DNA from 4 places in the Sporosarcina newyorkensis genome. Region 1 is predicted to be linked to each of the others. Evidence: riboswitches for the same ligand, from Rfam matches in the RefSeq annotation. Region 1 holds a riboswitch; each other region holds the start of a gene.

Evidence for each region. A riboswitch is a leader RNA that binds a small molecule or an ion and turns the genes downstream of it on or off. The one in region 1 is predicted to bind S-adenosylmethionine.
Region 2: another riboswitch for S-adenosylmethionine. It lies ahead of metA (homoserine O-acetyltransferase MetA); the one in region 1 lies ahead of B5D59_RS06230 (5-methyltetrahydropteroyltriglutamate--homocysteine S-methyltransferase).
Region 3: another riboswitch for S-adenosylmethionine. It lies ahead of B5D59_RS08280 (O-acetylhomoserine aminocarboxypropyltransferase/cysteine synthase family protein); the one in region 1 lies ahead of B5D59_RS06230 (5-methyltetrahydropteroyltriglutamate--homocysteine S-methyltransferase).
Region 4: another riboswitch for S-adenosylmethionine. It lies ahead of B5D59_RS15855 (bifunctional homocysteine S-methyltransferase/methylenetetrahydrofolate reductase); the one in region 1 lies ahead of B5D59_RS06230 (5-methyltetrahydropteroyltriglutamate--homocysteine S-methyltransferase).

Annotation. Positions count from the first base shown of each region.
Region 1 covers NZ_FUYJ01000002.1:414,030-418,286, forward strand. Annotated here, with positions in the region: gene B5D59_RS06225 (Na+/H+ antiporter NhaC family protein) at 38-1,348, shown strand; gene B5D59_RS06230 (5-methyltetrahydropteroyltriglutamate--homocysteine S-methyltransferase) at 1,466-2,569, opposite strand; SAM riboswitch class I at 2,710-2,811, opposite strand; gene B5D59_RS06235 (GntR family transcriptional regulator) at 3,602-4,257, shown strand, end outside.
Region 2 covers NZ_FUYJ01000006.1:52,439-56,695, forward strand. Annotated here, with positions in the region: gene B5D59_RS11980 (HAD family hydrolase) at 1-396, shown strand, start outside; gene B5D59_RS11985 (DUF421 domain-containing protein) at 440-1,144, opposite strand; gene metA (homoserine O-acetyltransferase MetA) at 1,216-2,124, opposite strand; SAM riboswitch class I at 2,218-2,324, opposite strand; gene B5D59_RS11995 (AbrB/MazE/SpoVT family DNA-binding domain-containing protein) at 2,497-2,766, shown strand; gene B5D59_RS12000 (thioredoxin family protein) at 2,957-3,268, opposite strand; gene serA (phosphoglycerate dehydrogenase) at 3,889-4,257, shown strand, end outside.
Region 3 covers NZ_FUYJ01000003.1:335,845-340,101, reverse strand. Annotated here, with positions in the region: gene B5D59_RS08295 (MBL fold metallo-hydrolase) at 1-239, shown strand, start outside; gene B5D59_RS08290 (sulfurtransferase TusA family protein) at 663-890, shown strand; gene B5D59_RS08285 (sulfite exporter TauE/SafE family protein) at 951-1,727, shown strand; SAM riboswitch class I at 1,824-1,930, shown strand; gene B5D59_RS08280 (O-acetylhomoserine aminocarboxypropyltransferase/cysteine synthase family protein) at 2,167-3,459, shown strand; gene B5D59_RS08275 (glycine betaine uptake BCCT transporter) at 3,509-4,257, opposite strand, start outside.
Region 4 covers NZ_FUYJ01000010.1:11,429-15,685, forward strand. Annotated here, with positions in the region: gene bioB (biotin synthase BioB) at 1-389, opposite strand, end outside; gene B5D59_RS15845 (biotin transporter BioY) at 386-988, opposite strand; gene B5D59_RS15850 (hypothetical protein) at 1,256-1,453, opposite strand; SAM riboswitch class I at 1,618-1,727, shown strand; gene B5D59_RS15855 (bifunctional homocysteine S-methyltransferase/methylenetetrahydrofolate reductase) at 1,809-3,668, shown strand; gene metH (methionine synthase) at 3,649-4,257, shown strand, end outside.

The sequences.
Region 1 (4,257 bases):
ATGCTTACCATATACGATAAGAAATTGAGGAATAGATATGTCAAACAACACCATGAAAAAAGGAAGTCACCTTTCGTTTTTACCGCTCATTGTTTTTGTAATTCTTTTCATCGGCTCAGGTATCGTTACAAAAGATTTTTCTATCATGCCGCTGAACGTTGCCATTCTCATTGCGGCAGCACTTGCGCTTGTGATGAATCGAAAGGAGTCTTTCGGCACCAAAGTTGATATTTTCATGAAGAGCGCAGGGCATCCAAATATCCTTTTAATGGCGGTCATCTTTCTTTTGGCTGGTGCTTTTGCAGGTGTCGCCAAGGGAATGGGTGCTGTTGAATCAACGGTCAATCTTGGGTTGTCGATGTTGCCAGCGAATTTACTCATGGTCGGTTTGTTTATTATTGGCTGCTTCATCTCTATTTCGATGGGGACTTCGATGGGAACGATTGTCGCGTTGGCACCGATCGGAGTGGGTATTGCCAGTCAGACGGATATTCCGGTGGCGCTTGCCATGGCGACTGTTATTGGTGGCGCGATGTTTGGGGATAACTTGTCCATGATTTCGGATACAACGATTGCAGCGGTCCGGACGCAGCATACGAAAATGAAAGATAAGTTTAAAGTGAATTTTTTTATTGTCCTGCCGGGTGCGATCTTGACGATGATTCTTCTTGGCTTCTTAACGCACGGCAATACAGCTGATCTAACAGGTAACCACCCGTACCAATTCGTAAAAATTTCGCCATATCTGGCTGTTTTAGTCGGTGCTTTGGCTGGCACACATGTGTTAATCGTGTTAGCAGGCGGGATTATTATTGCTGGTGTGATTGGTTTGATGGACGGCTCCTACAACTTGCAAAGCTATCTGAAGGCAATCGCTGACGGTGTTGTCGCGATGGAGGATTTGGCGATGGTATCGATTTTAATTGGCGGCATCGTTGGGATTATTCAGCATAACGGTGGTATTGATTATTTATTGCGCATGATTACGAGTAAGATTCAAACGAAAAAGGGTGCCGAATTTGGTATTGCGGGTTTAGTGAGTGCAGCGGATATTGCGACCGCGAATAACACAATCGCCATTATTATAACTGGACCGGTCGTGAAGCATATTGCGGATGAATATGAGATCGATCCCCGCAAGTCGGCCAGTTTGCTCGACACGTTCTCTAGCGTTTGGCAAGGTGTTTTGCCCTATGGTGTACAAATGCTTGCTGCTTCGGGGCTCGCTGCCATTTCACCGGTGAGCATTATCATGTATTCATTTTATCCAGTATTGATGGGAATTTGTTGTGTAATCGCGATTTTGGTTGGTTTTCCGAGGTTTAAAGGGGCGGAGAAAAAGGAGTAAGGAGTACGATTTTTATCTCAATCCAAAAAGAAGTTGTCCAAGAAGTCATATGTGGGGACCTGGTACCTCGAACAAACCCAAAAAAGCGAACAGCTATGTAAGCCGTTCGCTCAATTCTTATCCCCAAATCTCTTTGGAAATATCCACAATGAATTTCAACTTCGCCCATTGTTCTTCTTCGGTTAAAATATTGCCATGATGAGTGGAAGCAAAGCCACATTGAGGGCTGATGCATAATTGCTCCAATGGGACATAGTTTGTTGCTTCTTCCACACGTGCTTTAATATTCTCCTTACTTTCCAAATCACCGTGTTTTGATGTGAATACACCGAGCACGACTCGGGGACCGCCGTTTGGTATGTATTCCAATGGTTTGAAGTCTCCGGAACGATCATCGTCGTATTCCAGGAAGAATCCGTCCACTTTTTCCTTTGCAAATAAGACAGGGGCGATTTTAGCATAGCTGCCTTCAAAAGCCCAATTAGATCGGTAGTTACCGCGGCAAAGATGAGTCGTTACAATTAAGTCTTCTGGTTTATCTTCCAACACCCCATTGGCTACCCGCAATGCTAAGTCAATTAACTCTTCGCGGGAATGACCGCCGTCGTTAAATGGAATTTCGGGAGCATTGAGACCGGCGATATATACATCATCCAACTGTAAATACCGGCACCCGGCATCATAAAAGGCTTGGATTGCCTCACGGTACGTACTGATAATATCTTTTGCATATTCTTCAATGTCCGGGTAAATGTCCGGGTTGCGGATGCCCGCGTTAAATAATTGGTTGGGGCTCGGAATCGTTTGTTTGGCAATGGCACGGTCCCCGACGATCTCTTTAAATTCGATGAAGTCTTTTATGTGTGGGTGGTCCTGATTGAAGGAGACTTTCCCGATAACCCGTACATCGTATCTTTCCGTTTCTTCCCCTTTGAATGAAAAGCCTTCTTCCGGGATGTAGCCTTCCACTCCGTTTAAATGCTCAAGAAAATCCGTATGCCAAAATCTGCGGCGGAATTCTCCGTCTGTCACTGCTTTCAAACCTACTTCGATTTGCTTATCAACGATATGTTTAATTTCCTCTGTTTCGATTTCATGCAGCGTTTGTGAAGAAATGTTTCCTTCTTGGAAATCCTTTCTTGCCTGATGAATTCTTTCCGGTCGTAATAGACTCCCCACGTGATCCGCTCTAAACGGCGCTTTGACTAATGTCTTTACCATCAATACCCACTCCTTATTTTATAATTTTAATTAAAATGTAGGACCGAAATTAATTTATGTCCTTGGTAATTCCCAAATTCAAAAACCCTCTCCTAATAAATAAGAAGAGGGATAGGTAGACAAATTGGAATTACCTGCTCATCTTATCTTCTAGCATTATGCTACTGGAATTGGCACAGTTCTTATAAAAGTCCGTTGCCGAGGCTTCAAAGGGCCAGTCCCTCTACCTCTCTAGATAAGAAATTTCAAAATATTAAGTTGTTAGAACTCAATATACCATGTAGAAAAGAATTGTCAATAAATAAATGATAGATTGTATCTGAGTATGATTTTGTCGTACCAGTTCATCACACAACTTGAACATTTCCTGAATTACTTACATGGTCTATCTATTTCTCTAAGGAAGAAGCCTCTACGGGATTATCGGTACTAGTCAAATACAAGTTTAAAAAGAATTGATAACGTGTGATATAATTGAGAGAATCACAAAGTGCGACCCTAAGTGCCCATAAATTCCCTAAGAGGTTTGCGCAAAAAAACAGCAAAATCCTCTTTAAATCAGGAATATTAGTTTGCATATCTAGGGAAATACGATTTTAACTGCACTATATAGTATTTAAAGTATTGATGAACACAATATATCGCAGTCATTCTCTGTATAGAGAGTGTGGATTGAAATCCAAGTTAAGTGCTTTTGTTGAAGCAGAAAAGTGAAACATAAAGGCATATCCGGCGGTTTCTATGGAATAAGCGTGAACCATAAAAATACGTACTTTTTAGCCATGGAGTATAAAAGGAAATCTACTTGTTCTGTCAATTCACGACAGACACATAGAACTCACTTGTCATAATCATACCCATCAAAATGTATGTCTTCTCATTAAACCAAATAAGGTAAATTAGGCCTTCCTAATTAGCGTAATAAAACATTTGCCCCAACGGAAATTAGACACTCATGGATTAAAAAGGTATCATATAAGTATATAGGCACGTAGGAAATTTTTCCTTGTGAATTCTGAGGAGGTAATTAGCGTGATCAATCCTAGCAGTCCAGTGCCGCTTCATATACAACTTAGAAAGAGTATAGAACAAAAGATAACGCAAGGTCTATTTGAGGAGAAAATACCAAGTGAACGTGAATTAATGGAAACATATAATGTGAGCAGAAGCACTGTTCGAGAAGCTATCTCACAATTAGTTATCGATGGAATACTAGAAAAAAAACATGGTAGGGGAACATTTATTTCAAAACATCCTGTTCATTATTGGCAGGGGAATTTTATTAGTACAACTGAAATGATTGAGCGTATGAACAAGATTCCTAGTACTAAACTAATTGAACATGGAATTGAAGTAGTTCCTGAGGAATTAAATAAGGCGATTGCTTTAGAGAATGCGTATCTGATTAAGCGTGTTCGTTATGCAAATGAGGTGCCACTTGCGATCGAAACACAGTATTATCCTGTTAATATAGGTCTACAATTGGCAAATCTAGATATTAGCCATGGAACACTATATGATTTAATGGAGAAAGAACTGTCTATTCGGCTTCATGAAGCTGATGAAAAGATTACCGCTCAAAAAATATCAATTGAAGATGCGGAATTACTTAATCTTCCTGAAGATTGTTATACTTTACACTTAGAGCGATTTGTATATGACGTGAATGGTGATTTGGTTGAATATTG
Region 2 (4,257 bases), on a different contig from region 1:
GAAATGTTAAACGATTTCAATGAAGATGTCGTCAACAGATTAGCTCGACATCAAGCAGAAGGTCATCATGTATTGTTAGTTTCTGGTGCTTATACTCCCTTTTTGACTGCAGTCACGAGCCATTTGTCATTCGATCGTATTATCGGTACTGAAATCCCTTCATGCGGCGAACAGATTACGATGGACCAACCATTTCTACATATCCAAGGAGAGCGTAAAAACGAACAAATCGAAAAAGCACTTCAAGGTAAATCGATTGATTGGGAGAACAGCTTTGCTTACGGAGATAGCATCTCCGACTTGCCTGTGTTAGAGCAAGTCGGCAATCCTGTAGCCGTCAGACCCGATCCGAAACTTGCAGCCATAGCAAACCAACGAAATTGGGACATTTTATGATGAAAGCTGAAAAGCCCTGAATTCGGCTTCAGGGCTTCAAGCTTCAAGCATTCTTCAATGTATTAACATATAAGTTTCCATCGGTTTGAATTTCTGCATACAGCACATGCTCCGGCTTTCCGATGCCTTGCAGTTCCAGTTGTTGTTTCAACCATACATCAGTCAGCTTCAATTCACGCATATTTTCCTCTTGTACTTTTCCGTCGGTAATAATTTCGGTCGGAATATATTTAGGTTTAGGAGAAGCCACTTTGACATCTTTTTTCGTCGCCTTCTCTTCGCCCGGCTTAAGCATTATGCTCAAGTTTCCATTCGTTTCGAAAATCGCATAATTGACATCTTTCATGGAAAAAACGGCTTGTTCCCGAAGCATCATATTCAATTCATTGAAATTCAAACGCAGCTTACTTAACGAGCCTTCCACAATCTTTCCATCCTGAATTACGATGATTGGCTTATCATCCAGCAGGACACGTAGTTTTTTTGATTTAAACGTTAAATAATTGGCAAGTATCGTCAATACTGCCCATAGGATCATACCATATAACCCATTTAAGAACGGCGTCTCGGACTCCCCTGCCAAATTGGCGGCAATCGAACCGATCGTGATACCTGTCACGTAATGGAAGAAAGTCAATTGAGATATTTGTTTTTTTCCCATGAACCGGGCCAGGATCAGAAGGACGATAAAGGAAATAACAGTCCGCAAAGTCATTTCCCAAAAAGACAGCTCCAAAAACTCATCCATATTCACAACGCACACCTCCATTGAGTGGAGTATGTGTGAAATGCGGGAAACTATACTTTCATAAGCTTATTTCAATCCCAAACGTATGGCGTTGCTTGATAGACATAGTAGTTCAACCAGTTCGAGAATAACAAATGTGTATGTGAACGCCAAGTATTCATTGGTTCTCTCGTCGGATCATCATTCGGGAAATAATTTTCAGGTACATCAATATCCAATCCCTTTTGGACATCTCGCCCGTATTCTTCAGCCAATGTATGTGCATCATACTCTAAATGTCCTGTCACCATTATGTTTTTTTCATCATTAGAAATCACAATGAATGCACCCGCATCATCCGATACAGATAGCAGTGTCAAATCCGGATGCTTCTCAATTTCTTCTATGGAAACAGCCGTGTGACGTGAGTGAGGAGCAACAAATACATCGTTAAATCCTCTTGCCAAATTGACTGTTTGGTCCGTGATATCGTGAGAAAAAATCCCAAAACATTTCTTCGGCAACTCAAACTTATCAATGCCGTAATGATGATAAAGTGCGGCTTGCGCGCCCCAACAAATATGCAAGACAGAGGTCACATTGGTTTTTGTCCACTCCATGATTTTCTCTAATTCCTTCCAGTACACTACGTCTTCAAATTGCATATGTTCAATAGGTGCTCCTGTAATAATCATGCCGTCAAACTTGCGCTCTTTCACGTGTTCGAATGTTGTATAAAACGTTTCCAAATGAGTTTGACTGACATTTTTGGAAACATAGGTCGCCGTATTTAAAAACGTCACGTTTACTTGCAAAGGCGTATTACCAAGTAATCGTAATAATTGAAGTTCTGTTTTTTCTTTTTCAGGCATTAAATTCAGAATCAAAATGTTCAGCGGCCGAATATCTTGCTCCGTCGCCCGATCTTCATCCATGATGAAGATTTTTTCTTTCTTCAGTAACTCACCTGCAGGTAATTGTTTCGGTATATTAATCGGCATATTTCTTCCCCCTTGGCTATTCATTCGGCCTGTTTTTACAAAATAAAAAACCTCTTTTCCTGTAGATAAGAAAATGAAGGTTTAGGACCACAGTTCTTATCTCTCAAGACAACAATCTTGTTGGAGGTAGCACCTTCCTGTTTACACAGAGGTTGCTGAAGCTTCATCAGGCCAAATCCCTCAGCTTCTCTTGATAAGTAGTATTTAGTTAATATCATTTCACGAAAATGATTTACTGACTATTATAACATTAATAAACTAATTGTATAGTCAAATTTTCAAATAGTTCTGCTCATTCCAATCTCGTAAATTGTAGACCGGAAATATTTGTGTATAATAGGAACTACCAACTACTTTTTAAAGGAGGAACTCATGAGATCTTTAGGCATTGTTCGCAAAGTAGACCATCTTGGCAGAATAGTTATTCCGAAAGAACTACGCAAATCTTTGCAATTAGATAAAGGCGATCCCATTGAAATTTTCGCAGAAGAAGATCGAATCATTTTGAGAAAGTATCAAGTGAATAAGGCATGCTTCATTACTGGTGAAGTAACGAACGAAAACAAAGAACTATCAAACGGATTATTCATAAGTCCTCAAGGCGCGAAAATCCTTCTCGAACAATTACAGGATTATGTTTAAATAATAACAAGCCAACCATCTCCTCGGATCGTTGGCTTGTTAGCATACATCAAAGTAATAAAATTTGGTTGACTTCAGAGTGAAAAGCGGAACAAGTGAATATAAGTTTGTAGCCCGGAGATTGGCTCCCCGCGGAAAGCCATCCTCCCGGAACCTGGATCAACGGTTCTTATACCCACTCACCCTCTGCTCACAAACTATTGATAAACTCTTCAATCTCCTCTTTCGTCTTGCGATTCTTACTGACAAAACGGCCTGTTTCCTTGCCTTCACTGAATGCGATAAAGCTTGGGATGCCAAATATATCGAGCTGAGTGCACAAGTCAATAAACTCATCTCGGTCGACATAAATAAATTGGTACTCGGAAAATTCCGTTTCCAGTGTTGGTAAAAACGGCTCGATCACTCTGCAATCAGGACACCAATCTGCAGAAAACAAGAAAATCACTCGCTCTTCTTGCTTCAATTGTTCGAATCGCTCGAAGGACTCTAAGTTTTTCATCTTACATTACCCCTTTACTTGAATAGTATGGCACTACTATAACATTGATTGGCATATATCTTCTCTTCTCACGACTTATGCTATTTCCTAATACTCCATAGTAAAAGTTACTTATAATCCGCTTTTATCTCTCAAACACGAACGTTCACAAATCATTCAATAATTTACGTTCGCCTTTATTAGTTTTTCATTTTTTTCCGAAAAGTAATTGACAATTACTTTTGACGTGTTATGATTAGTTCAAATTTAATACACGCAAAACAATTTTGACGAAGACATACCTTCCTGTAAAAGAATTTTCTAGAGAGCTGATGAATTGGTGAGAGTCAGTAAATTCTTGGGATGGCGGCACTTCCGAATTGCTTGGCTGAATAGTTCAGTAGGCCAATCCGTCACATGCACGTTACGCATGCTGAATGAAGGCTGCTTTTGCAGCAAAACAAGGGTGGTACCGCGTTAGTTTATTGAGCTTTTCGCCCCTTACGTATGTAAGGGATGGAAGGCTTTTTTATTTTTCCTAAAAGGAGGTAAGCATAGAACGTACATATGGGATCAACTCTATAAAATTCATTTTGAAAACTTTACAACAATAAAAACTACTGAAGGAGAGAATGATTATTATGGCTTTTAAAGTACTTATTAGTGACCCACTTAGCGAGGACGGTATTTTTCCATTACGACAAGCAGAAGGTTTTGAAATTGTGATCGATACAGATTTGACACCTGACCAACTGAAGGATCGGATCAAAGGTTTTGATGCTCTTCTAGTACGTAGTCAGACAACTGTTACGAAAGAATTGCTAGATTCTGCTGATCAATTGAAAATTATTGGACGTGCAGGTGTAGGTGTCGACAATATCGATTTGGACGCAGCTACAGAAAAAGGGATTATCGTCGTCAATGCTCCTGATGGAAATACAAATTCAGCTGCTGAGCACACGGTAGCTATGATGATGGCGATGGCTCGTAAAATTCCACAAGCATTCAAT
Region 3 (4,257 bases), on a different contig from region 1:
TTATGGATGAGCTGAATGACGACGGTAGTGTTGCAGAGAAGCTAGGCGTGTTATATGAACGAAATCATGGCTTGAATATCGAGGATGAGGAGCAATTCAGGGAATTGGTGACAGGCAATCTACCGCCACAGCCAAATGCGTATCAAGAAATCCGCCAGACAAATATGGGCAAGGTCCAACCGGATGAAGAAACACAACGCGAAATGGAAATCGGACCGAATCGCTGTGCGGTGAGATAAGGTGTTGTAATCGAACCCACTTCGGCGCTTGCGGATGGCTCCCGCAATGTGCCGTTCTGGAAGAACGCCTGCCTGTCACATCGCTCCGTATACCCGCTTGTGAGGCGCCTACTTTTTTTGAGTGGGGGTTAACCGATGTGTTTTTCTAGCAAGACCATTTCAGACTAGACATCAGACTCGGAATTGCCTACTTTAAACACAACATAATGATACCTACCCATTCCAGCGAAGCCGCAACTGCGGGGTCGGCCGTTGCCATGAGACTGCTAGCATGAACTTCGCTAGCTGGCTCGTGGCGTAAGGCAATTCCCTAGCGGCACAGCGGTGCCAGTGAACTTTACTCTGCCAATGGAAGTCGAGCGACGGGACAACAAACTGTAATTTTATTTTCAATTAAAAACGATTCAAAAGGAGAAGATACAAATGAACACGACAAAATTTTTAGATGCTAAAGGATTGGCTTGCCCAATGCCGATCGTACGGACAAAAAAAGCGATGAAAGAACTAGAAGCAGGGGATATCCTTGAAATTCATGCAACGGACAAAGGATCTGTAGCAGATTTGACAGCTTGGGCCGCATCAGGAAATCACAAGGTAGTGGACCAGCAACAAGAGTCCGATGTCTTTAAATTTTGGATTCAAAAAGGATAAACTAAGCAAAGAGGGTGTTCCATTGCCCTCTTTCATTAGGAAGGAGGGAGAGAGAACATCATGAGTTTTACATTTATCATCACCATCTTCCTCATTGGATTTGTCGGCTCATTCCTTTCCGGCATGATGGGAATTGGCGGTGCCATCGTCAAATATCCAATGTTACTTTTCATTCCTGCATTACTTGGTTTTGAAGCTTTTTCATCGCATGACGTCTCGGGTATTACGGCAGTTGAAGTATTCTTTGCTTCTCTCTCAGGTGTCTTTGCTTATCGCAAGAGCAATCTAATCTTGAAGCCACTTGTGTTGTATATGGGAATCAGCGTATTGATCGGCAGTGTAATCGGAGGGGCAGGTTCCAGTCTGCTGTCGGAAGCAACCGTTAACATTGTATATGGTGTATTGGCCGTGCTGGCAGCCGTGATGATGTTCATTCCGCAAAAAGGTCTTGATAACATCCCCGTGGAAGAAATTGCGTTCAATAAATGGATAGCCACAGGAACTGCATTGCTAGTTGGGTTGGCTGCAGGAATTGTAGGGGCAGGAGGGGCGTTTATCCTCGTACCGATCATGCTTGTTGTATTAAAAATTCCTACACGGGTCACGATAGCCACTTCGCTAGCAATCACTTTATTGTCTTCAATCGGTTCGGCGTCAGGAAAACTCTTCACAGGGCAAGTTCCCTATGAACCGGCGCTTGTCATGATTATTGCGAGCGTGCTGGCGGCCCCGCTTGGAGTGAAGGTAAGTCGCAAAGTCAATACGAAAGTGTTGCAAGGAATTCTCGCTGTATTGATCATGGGCTCTGCAGTGAAAATTTGGTGGGATATTTTTTAGAAATCACAATGATTTCTAAACATTCTACTAATAACCCTTGCATTTAGTTGGTATTGGCTTTATACTATTTTTCAAGATGGAAAACGAATAGACAAACTCTTATCAAGAGCGGCGGAGGGATTAGGCCCTATGATGCCCGGCAACCGGCTAGTTATGCAAAGGTGCTACTTCCTACAAACTGTTGACAGTTTGGAAGATAAGAGAGGTATGAGCGAAAGCAAAGCCCTCTTCTTATTTTTAGGAAGAGGGTTTCTTTGTATACTCACTAGGCTCATTGTCTAGCTGCAGAGGGCAGCTGCTCGGGACGTTTCGGTCTTTTCGAAAAAGGGGGAGAGCACCCTTTTACGATAAGCCCTCCAACGTCTGTCACGACAAAACGCCCTCTTCTGCTTTTCAGTATTCCATCAGGTAGACTAATAAATTCGGAGGGGAAATAGTTATGACTAAATTTCAGCCAGAAACTGTTTTATTGCACGGAGGACAGCAGCCAGATCCTGTAACCGGTTCACGTGCTGTGCCGATTCATCGTACGACTTCATATGTTTTCAGAGATACAGAGCATGCACAGAATTTATTTGCTTTGCAAGAAGCAGGCAATATCTATACACGTATTACTAACCCGACTGTCGCAGTTTTTGAGGAGCGTGTGGCGCAGATCGAAGGTGGATCTGCAGCAGTAGGGCTATCATCCGGAATGGCGGCAATCGCATTTTCGATCCTGAACATTGCGGGCGCGGGAGATGAAATTGTGGCGGCCAGCAATCTGTATGGCGGCACGTACAATTTATTCGCTGTGACACTGCCGCGCTATGGCATCACGGTGAAGTTCGTGGATGCATCTGATCCGAAAAACTTTGAAGCGGCAATTACAGATAAGACGAAGGCGTTATTCGCAGAGACGATCGGTAATCCGAGCCTGCAAGTCCTTGATGTAGAAGCGGTAGCGAAAGTCGCGCATGACAACGGTATTCCATTGTTGGTGGATAACACGTTCCCGTCTCCATATGGCTCCAATCCGATTGAGTTCGGAGCAGACGTAGTCATTCACTCCGCAACGAAATGGATTGGCGGGCACGGCACGACGATTGGAGGCGTGGCGGTCGATGCAGGGAAATTTGATTGGACTCAAGGAAAATTCCCAGGGTTCACAGAACCGGATGAATCGTATCATGGGTTGAGATATGGCATCGATACGGCAGGGGCTGCATTCGCAACGAAGCTGCGCGTTCAATTATTGCGTGATTTCGGACCTTGCTTGGCGCCGGACAGTGCATTTAATTTATTGCAGGGGCTTGAGACGCTTCATTTGCGTGTGCCTCGCCATAATGAAAACGCACAGAAAGTCGCAGCATTCTTGAAGGGACATCCGGCAGTGGACTGGGTGACGTATACGGGTCTTGAAGAACACCCGACGTATGAGTTGGCGCAAAAACACTTGAAGCACGGCTATGGTTCCATTATTGTTTTCGGCATTAAAGGTGGCCGGGATGCAGGTCGTAAAGTGATTGATAATGTGGAAATCTGGTCGCATGTAGCAAATGTTGGCGACGCGAAGTCGTTGATCATTCATCCGGCATCTACTACGCACCAGCAGTTATCTGCAGAAGATCTGAAGAATTCGGGTGTGACTGAAGAGTTGATTCGCCTGTCTGTCGGGTTGGAATCAGCAGATGATATTATTGCAGATTTAAAACAAGCGATTGAGAAAGCGGTCGAAAAGGCTGTTCATTAATTAATAGATAAAAGCAAAAAAGTCACCGAGTCCGGTGACTTTTTTGTATTTACCGACGTTTCACTTTCCTTCGTTCTTCTTTCAATGACATGAACAACGAAGTGACCATCATGATCAAGATAACGGAAAACGGCAGGGCGGCGATGATAACTACATTTTGCAGCGCATCCAATCCACCGACAAACAATAAAATAACAGCGATCGAGGACTGAATCACTCCCCATACCACCTTTAAATTATTAGGTGGTGTCAGCGATCCGTAAGATGACTGCATACCGAGTACGAAGGTAGCTGAATCTGCAGAAGTGATGAAAAATGAAATGATAAGCAAAATGGCGATCATGGATATTATAGAAGACCACGGCATGCCGCTGAACATCTCAAAAATTGTCAGCTCAGTTGCAGTGGAAGCTAAATCAATAATCCCGGCCTTTTGTGTTTCAATTGCTGTAGTACCAAATGCAGAAAACCAGATCATACTTAACACGGTTGGTACGACGAGTAAACCGATCATAAACTCCCGGATCGTTCTCCCTTTCGAAACCCGGGCAATGAACATACCGACAAATGGCGACCAAGCGATCCACCAAGCCCAATAAAATATTGTCCAATCATTAAGCCATGCACGATTCCCAACATCAAGAGGGGCAGTACGGAAACTCATGCGAACAAGATGCTCTAAATACCCACCGATCGAGTCGGTGAACATATCGAAAATAAGCAATGTGGGTCCTAAAGCAATGACGAAAAATAATAATGCAATAGCAAGGACCATATTGGCATTTGATAAGATTTTGA
Region 4 (4,257 bases), on a different contig from region 1:
TTGACGGAATCAATAACGATTTCAAGCTCACTAGCCCGAGGTCCTCGTCCACTTGCCACGATACAATAAGTGCCCGCTTTATTTGCAGCAGCTCGCTCTGCACCTTGTAATATTTCTTCTGATTTCATCATTGCATACTTTTCAACCGGTGCTTTTGACACAATCGACTGGGCACAGTAGCCACAGTTTTCCGGGCACAACCCCGACTTCGTATTGATGATCATATTAAGTTTTACTTTGTTTCCATAGTAATGGGATCGGATCGAGTACGTCGCATGAAGCAGCAACAGCAAATCTTCATCCGGACTATTTAATATTGAAAGCGCTTCCTCATTTGTTAATACGTGACCTTTCAAAACTTGGTCAGCCAGCCTTTGATAGTTCGTCAAAATGTATGCCTCACTTTCAAATGTTTTGAAATTCTAAATGCGAATATTCCCGCCAGTACGGCTAGCACAATATCCTTCGGTAATGGAGGAATCATCCAAAGCCATGCAATTTTGTACGTAAACACCTCTGGCGCCGCAGCCCAAACTTTATAGGCGACATACATCCAGTTCGTACCCAATAAATAGTTGATTGCTGTCGCAACAAGTGATGCAATAATATAAGATGGCAGTGTATTCTTACGCTCCACGATTTTACCTGCTACATAAGCAATCAAGATGAAAGTAACGATAAAACCAAATGTCGGGCTTAAGATTTGGCCAAATCCACCTTGAAACTTAGCAAATACAGGAGCCCCTGCAAGGCCGACCATCATATAGACAGTCATCGACAATGCACCAAGACGGCTACCCAATAACAATCCTGACAAAACAGCGAAAAATGTCTGCAATGTAATAGGTACTCCCCCGACTACTAAAAATGGTATGAAAGAAGTGATATTAGCCCCGATCATCATTAAAGCAGCAAACATTCCACTATATACAATTGACAATGTACTGAATTTACTTTGCGGACGTCCTTCCGAAGCTGTCGTCATCATGACACCTCTTTCTATTTTGAGTTACTATAAAAATAGTAATGGTTGACTCATTAATTGTCAACTAGTTTTTAATTTAAGTTAACTAATAACTTATGGAACATCTTATATGTAAGGAATGACACCCTTTTCTTATCCAATAAGGCAAGAAAGAAACAGACAAGACCCACATCTACCCCTGCTGGCAATTTCTTAGAATGAACAAAATGCTTTCTCTGCAAAAAAAGAACTACCCGGGAAGTCAGATGAACATGACTTCTCGGGCAGCTCCTATTTCTTTTTATCGACTTTGTCTTCTTTTTCTTTCCTGAAAAGAAAAAAAGCAAGTACACCACTTAATGCAGCGGCGCCAAAGGTAATCCAAACACGCGAATCCCACGGTACTTCTTCATAATTATTCTCCAACATAATCCAGGCAAGCGTGCCGACAAGTGCCGCTATCGGAATGGAGTATTTAAAAAACTGCATGATTCCTCACCTTTTCAAGTTACTCCTTTAATTTTACCATGTTTCAGTAAATTTCTCTATGCGCACTCCGGTCTTCAAGAACTTCATCAAACATTCACTTGACGATTACCTACAAAGCCGCTATGATATGGTTAGAATTATCGAAATAATTTAATAAGAATCATATCTTATCAAGAGAAGCAGAGGGACTGGCCCAAAGACGCTTCAGCAACCAGCCGATGGGCAAGGTGCTACTTCCAGCAGTATGCCGAAATGGCACACTGAAAGATGAGAGGGAACTGGTCATTGCGATTACAAAGCCTTCTATTTACTTGAAGGCTTTTTTTGATTAGAGAAAACAAAGGGGGATTTGATGATGTCATTACTGGAGAAACTTCAAACAAATGTCCTGACAGCAGATGGGGCAATGGGAACTATTTTGTATTCATATGGGATCGATTATTGCTATGAGGAATTAAATATAGAGAAACCTGAAATTATAGAGAAAATCCACCACGACTATATCGAGGCGGGAGCTGATATTATTCAGACCAATACATACAGTGCCAATGCAGTGAAATTGGCTCGTTATGGATTGGAAAACCGTGTTACGGAATTCAATAAAGCAGCAATCCAAATTGCAAAGCGGGCTGCTGCACCAGGTGGTCAATTTGTGCTTGGTACCATCGGCGGTTTGCGTGGAATTCGCAAAAGTGATGCATCGCTCGATGAAGTAAAGCAAGTAGTCCTTGAACAGGCCAACGCATTATTGACTGGAGATCCAGACGGACTGTTACTCGAAACGTATTATGATTTCGAAGAATTATCATCCGTCGTTTCAACACTTCGTCAAATCACAGATGTTCCGCTAATTGCGCAAGTCTCCATGCACGATCCTGGAGTTTTGCAAAACGGACTTTCATTGAATGACGCGTTGCATCAACTGGAATCACTAGGTGCAAGTATAGTCGGTGTAAACTGCCGCTTAGGGCCTTACCATACAATCCAAGCTTTTGAAAATGTGAAACTGCCGGAAAATGCATTTTTATCCGCTTATCCGAATGCATCTTTACTGGATGTGGAAGATGGCCGCATTGTCTATGAATCTGAAGCTGAGTACTTCGGGCGAGCTGCAGTATTGCTGCGTGATCAAGGTGTACGGTTAATTGGCGGGTGTTGCGGAACTACTCCTAAACATATTAAAGCAGCGAAAACTCGATTAGCGGGATTGTCTCCTATCACCAAGAAAGTAGTAGAACCAACAAAGCCAATCGTTATTCAGGAAGCCGGCCCGGTAAAACATCAACCGCTCCACGAGAAAGCCAAAACAGAACGTACGGTCATTGTGGAATTGGACACACCACGGCATTTAGAGACAGAAGATTATATTAAAGGTGCCAATTTACTTTACGATGCAGGTGTTGATGCCGTAACGATGGCGGATAACTCATTGGCATCCCCTCGGATCAGCAATATGGCAATGGGTTCCATCATTAAAATGCAGCACAATATCCGCCCTCTTGTCCACTTAACGTGTCGAGATCACAACTTGATCGGGTTACAATCTCATCTAATGGGGCTTGACGCGTTAGGCATCCACGATATTCTGGCTGTAACAGGTGATCCGACGAAAGTTGGTGATTTCCCTGGCGCAACAAGCGTCTACGATGTATCGAGTATGGAACTGCTGCAGTTAATCAAACAGTTGAATGAAGGGATTTCATTCTCCGGTAAACCATTACGTAAAAAAGCGAACTTCTCAGTTTCAGCTGCGTTCAATCCGAATGTCCGTGTATTGGACCGGGCTGTTCAGCGATTGGAGAAAAAGATTGAAGCAGGTGCAGATTATTTCATAACGCAACCTGTCTATACAAAAGAAAAGATTATTGACGTCTATGAGGCTACAAAACATCTAGATACACCTATCTTCATAGGTATTATGCCTTTGACAAATATTCGCAACGCAGAGTTTCTGCATCATGAAGTGCCTGGCATTAAACTATCTGACGAAGTGCTTGAACGGATGCGCGCCTGTGGCGACGACCGAGCAAAAGCCACTGAAACAGGAATTCAGATCGCAAAGGAGCTGATCGATACAGCAGCGCAATACTTTAACGGACTGTATTTGATCACACCATTCCTCCGTTACGACATGACACTTGAGCTACATGACTACATTAAACAAATAGATAAGCAGAAGGAGAGCGAATTATCACATGCAGAGACATCCTATTGAAGAACAACTAGACAAACGAATCCTTATCATTGATGGCGCGATGGGGACGATGCTGCAGGCGGAGGACCTCTCAACAGAAGATTTTGGAGGCGAAGATTACGACGGCTGTAATGAATATTTAAACGTTTTACGACCTGATATCTTGGAGAAGATTCATGATGAGTACCTAGAGGCAGGAGCCGACATCATTTGTACCAACACATTTGGCGGCACTCCCCTTGTTCTAAATGAATTTGCACTAGGACATCGTGCACATGAAATCAATACTAAAGCTGTCGAAATTGCAAAGGCAAGTGCAGCAAAGTATTCCACTGCGGAGTGGCCGCGTTTTGTCGCAGGGGCGATCGGACCGACGACTAAGACTCTTTCTGTCACAGGCGGCATTACATTCGATGAACTTTCTAATGATTTTTACGTGCAGGCGAAAGCATTGGTTGAAGCTGGCAGCGATTTAATCCTCATGGAAACTAGTCAGGATATGCTGAACGTCAAAGCCGGCACGATTGGTATTAAAAAGGCCTTTGAAGAGCTAGGACGCGAAGTACCAATCATGATTTCCGGTACAATCGAACCGATGGGTACAACACTT